One region of the Methylophilus sp. Leaf408 genome, then DNA from elsewhere that is predicted to be linked to it. Evidence: riboswitches for the same ligand, from Rfam matches in the RefSeq annotation. Region 1 holds a riboswitch; the other holds the start of a gene.
The links. Region 1 has a riboswitch for thiamine pyrophosphate ahead of LPA26_RS05055 (TonB-dependent receptor). Riboswitches for the same ligand answer to the same signal wherever they lie in the genome.
Positions count from the first base shown of each region.

Region 1 (2,474 bases):
CTGGGATGCGAGGGATTGTTCCAAGGTTTCTGCATTTACGCTATAAAGGTTTTGACCCGCAAGGTAACGTGATAGATCGCACTGTCAGCGGTTTCCATGCAAGGGTAGTGCAGCACGAATGTGATCATCTTTTTGGCATACTTTACCCCATGCGTATCCGCGATCTAACAAAATTTGGCTTTAATGATGTACTTTTTCCTGGAATAACACTTCCAGACGACTGATTGTTTGCTATAATTCTGCCTTCCGGAAGAGTGGCAGAGCGGTTTAATGCTACAGTCTTGAAAACTGTCGAGGGTTCACGCCCTCCGTGAGTTCGAATCTCACCTCTTCCGCCAGTTACCAAGATGCCGCATAAATGCGGCATTTCTATTTAAAGTTTTATAATCACTTTAATTTATTAAGGAATTTGTCATGACTCAAATTATCATCGACCACAATCCATCTGAAGAAAAATTGAAAGACCTGGGCGTAAAAAGCTGGAATACCTGGGATTGCGCACCTTCAAAATTCCCTCTGGATTTCACTGCGACTGAAAAAGCTTACGTATTGGAAGGCGAATTCAAAGTAACTCCACAAGGTGGCGACACTGTAACGATCAAAGCTGGTGATTACGTTGAGTTTCCAAAAGGCCTGAAATCCCAGTGGGAAGTTGTGAAGCAATTGAAAAAACACTACAAACATTTCTAATAGATTGTAGTCGCAAGTATTCAATAAAAAAGCCCTGCATCGCAGGGCTTTTTGTTTTGGATCAAGCTTTATCATTAAATTTTGCAAAGTATGCAGAGTATTTAAACGCAATACAGCATCACTCTCTAGCAAAGTAATCGATATCAACCTACAATCTCATCCTGATTGAAAAATCAAATCGCCTTGGGGTGGCTAACACCTGAGATCTCGCGCAAGTGAGAAACCCAATGAACCTGACCCAGATAATGCTGGCGTAGGGACAGGCAGAGCATCTACAACGCAAATGTTTTTGGTTTGTTGTCCCTCAACAAACCTACTCACGTCATTGTCACTCTCCCCCTGTCCTTTTTATGTGTCTTATAGAAAGGATTTTCATGAAACCGATTACAAAACCATTGTCCCTGATTGGGCTTTTAATTAGCACGCCAGTGCTGGCCGCCGAAGATGATAAGGCAGTGAAGCTCCAGGACATTGTGGTGAGTGCGGATTTCCGCCCCAGCACCGCTCAGAAAACCGCTGTTAGCCTGACTGAAATTGATAAAGAAACCATAGAGGCGCGCAGCGCGCAGCATCTGGAAGAGGTTTTGAATCTGGCACCGAATGTTAATGTGTCAGCAGGTGCATCGCGAGGGCGATTTTTCCAGATTCGCGGGATGGGGATACTCAGTCAATATGATAATCCTGTGAATCCATCCGTTGGTCTGATCATTGATGGCATCGACTTTAGCCGACTTGGCGGTGCCGCGACCTTGTTTGATATCGATTCTGTAGAAGTGCTGCAAGGACCTCAAGGTACAAAGTTTGGCCCCAATGCAATCGCTGGCGCGATTACCATGCGTAGTGCAGAACCTACCAAAGAATTTAAAATGCGTGCACAGGCTGGCGTGGGTGAATATAACACGCGTAATTTTGGCGTAGCAGTTGGCGGCACTATTGTTGAGGATCAGTTACTCGGGCGTGCTTCCATCTATACTCACAAATCTGATGGCTATATGCAGAACGACACTTTAGGCCGTGATGATACGCAAAAACAGGATGAATTAACGTTCCGCAGTAAATTCAAGTTATTTGCGACCGAGGATTTAACCTTAGATTTCACCTTGATGCATGTGAATGTGAATAACGGTTATGACGCATTTACCTTAGACAACTCAAGGCGCAGTAAATCTAATCAACCAGGTGCAGATACACAGAATACCAATGCTTTTGGAGTAAAGGCTAATTGGCAGGCCTCAGATGCGGTGATTATTCAGTCTGAAGCCACTTATTTAAACTCCTCATCGACTTATAGTTTTGATGGTGACTGGAGCACAGCAACTGATGGTGAAAAGTATAATCGTGACCGAGATAATTATTCGTTTGAGTTGCGTGCGTTATCTGACAAGGCTGGTCGTATTTTCAACGGCACAACCGATTGGACGGTTGGTATTTATCGCTTTGTGCAAGATGAGAATTTTAAGTCTCTTTCAGATTACAGAAGTACCTATGGGCCTACCTACTTGAATCAATTGGCGGGTGATTATAAAACTGAAAATACCGCGATATTCGGACAATTTGATAGTCATTTGACAGACAAATTAACCTTGGTTTCCGGTTTGAGAGTTGAGGATTTCAAGGCGAAATATTCTGATGCTGGCATCGTAGAGTTAGCACCAAGCAGTTTGCATAAAAAAGTGAATGAAACACTATTGGGCGCCAAGTTAGGCTTGAATTACCAGGCTAACGCGGATCAACTCCTTTATACCTCTTTGACGCGCGGTTATAAGCCCGGGGGCATTAATAAC
Region 1 is NZ_CAKASK010000001.1:1,130,386-1,132,859, reverse strand. It holds gene def (peptide deformylase) at 1-224, shown strand, start outside; tRNA gene LPA26_RS05065 (tRNA-Ser) at 249-338, shown strand; gene LPA26_RS05060 (cupin domain-containing protein) at 415-690, shown strand; TPP riboswitch at 865-968, shown strand; gene LPA26_RS05055 (TonB-dependent receptor) at 1,065-2,474, shown strand, end outside.

Region 2 (2,474 bases), 960 kb from region 1:
TCAATACCCAGGCCAGGTCAAATTTGAGCACAGGCTCCATTTTCATGGCCAGCATGCCGGTGTAATGCATGGCCCCGATGCCGGTGCCGACTGAGAGCCCACCTTTAATCAGTTTACTGTAATCAAGCTGGTTCTCTGTCATCAGGTTGAGTGCGTAATAGGATGCCATGATGCCGGGCATCATCGAAATCATGGTGACTTCCGGATTGTAAGTGACTTTTGTGCAGATTTCGTAGGCCAGCATGCCGATAAAATGCATGGCCCAAATGCCTGCTCCAAGGGAGATTGAGCTGGCGATAATGGAAAACTTCTGTGACACCAGCGAAGTTTGTTTTTGTGAAATGCGGGTTAGCTGTAGCGCCAGCACCGAGGTGCCGATGGCTACCAGCGCGGATAGTATCACTAGCCATGGATTATAAGTTCCATAGAGCAGGGCGGTGGGCGATCCTTCCCTGAAAAAGAAAATACTGTACCAATCCATGCGGTGATTGCCCTCAATAAAAAATGTTAATCGTGCTAGCGATATTTTATCTTGTGCATACGATAAATAATATTGAGAACAATGCTGTTTTTAAAGGCTATTTCGCCATTTAGGTGATTGAAATACATCGGTATTTTGCATGTGTCGGAAAAGCAGAAAACCCCGCAGATGCAGGGTTTTTCTGGGGCAGGCAGTGCTGATTTTCAGGTGGTTAATGAGACAGCACGTGACAAATCAGCTGGTAACAAATCGTCATAAAGCCGATGGTGGTCAGCATAAAACTGATGGCAGAAAATACCTTCCATTTCATTTTGCTCCAGAAATCGGTATCAAATGCTGCAATGGTGAAAATGGTCGGGTTGGTAAAGCCGCCGATAGCCATACAGACACAGGCAAAATGATGTAATTCAATGCCAGCGGTTTTGGATGCAGCAAAAAAGCCAAGTTGGAAAAGTGCCATCAAGGCGTAATCCACGTGGGCACGGATCATGGTTTTGTAATCGACCAGAAAGCCGCCATCGATTCCCTGAATAGGGAACCAGCGTGCAAAAGTCATCAACCATGCGGATAAAATTAAAGCGGTAGTACAAGCGACTGCGCCAATCAATAAGACGTCCATTTTTCTCTCCTGAGCTCTGATTTAAAAGGGTTTCCCGTATTGTTATTGTGTCGGGAAATGTGATTGTAGACAGATCTGTCTGTCTGTCAATATGCGGCATTATTCAATGCATGAAAACTTGCGTTCTCCGGCGTTTTCGCGCACAATTCGTTCCTTGCTAGGGGTCTGTAAATCCTTCATTTCATTCGAAGTTTTTACAGTGAGAGTTACCCTTCGAACCTGATGCGGGTTATTCCGCCGTAGGGAATGCATATCTCCGCGCATCCTTACGTCTTTATCTTTTAAGGATGCCAATGAACGCCATAGACAAAAACCTTCAGTCCCAGACTCCGCAATCCCAGATTTCTCAAAGCAAGAATATCAAATTCGTCAACGCGGATGCCAAAGTTGATGAAGGGGCTACCAACCCTTTCGCTAAGTCACGCAAAATCTACATACAAGGTTCACGTCCGGACATCCAGGTGCCGTTCCGTGAAATCTCGCTGAGTGATACGCCTTCCAGTTTTGGCGGTGATGTTAATCCCCCGGTAGTGGTATATGACACTTCCGGCCCTTATACCGACCCAGCAGTAGAGATTGATATCCGTAACGGTTTGCCCGCTTTGCGCGCGCAATGGATTATGGAACGTGGCGATGTAGAGCAGCTGGATGGCCCGACCTCTGAGTTCGGTCAGCAACGTCTGATTGATCCCGAGTTGTCGCAAATGCGTTTCAACCTGCATCGCAAACCGCTGCGTGCCAAAGCTGGCATGAATGTCAGCCAGATGCACTATGCACGCAAGGGCATCATCACGCCGGAGATGGAATTTATCGCCATCCGCGAAAACCAGCGCCGTGAAAACATGAGCGAATTGCTACAAACGCAGCATCCTGGCCAGAATTACGGTGCCAATATTCCACCAGTAATCACGCCTGAATTCGTGCGTGACGAAGTGGCACGTGGCCGTGCGATTATCCCTTCCAATATCAACCACCCGGAAATTGAGCCCATGATCATTGGCCGTAATTTCCTCGTTAAAATCAACGCCAATATCGGTAATTCCGCACTGGGTTCTTCCATCTCTGAAGAAGTGGAAAAAATGGTGTGGGGTACGCGTTGGGGTGGTGACACTGTGATGGATTTGTCCACTGGTAAAAACATCCATGAAACCCGCGAATGGATTATCCGTAATTCACCAGTGCCTATCGGTACCGTGCCTATCTACCAGGCGCTGGAAAAAGTGAACGGCAAGGCTGAGGACCTGACCTGGGAAATCTTCCGCGACACCTTGATCGAGCAGGCAGAACAGGGCGTGGATTACTTTACGATCCATGCCGGTGTGCGCCTGGCTTATATCCCCATGACGGCCAAGCGTATGACCGGTATCGTGTCGC
Region 2 is NZ_CAKASK010000001.1:2,090,799-2,093,272, reverse strand. It holds gene LPA26_RS09800 (MHYT domain-containing protein) at 1-481, opposite strand, end outside; gene LPA26_RS09795 (hypothetical protein) at 693-1,100, opposite strand; TPP riboswitch at 1,250-1,364, shown strand; gene thiC (phosphomethylpyrimidine synthase ThiC) at 1,394-2,474, shown strand, end outside.
Region 2: another riboswitch for thiamine pyrophosphate. It lies ahead of thiC (phosphomethylpyrimidine synthase ThiC); the one in region 1 lies ahead of LPA26_RS05055 (TonB-dependent receptor).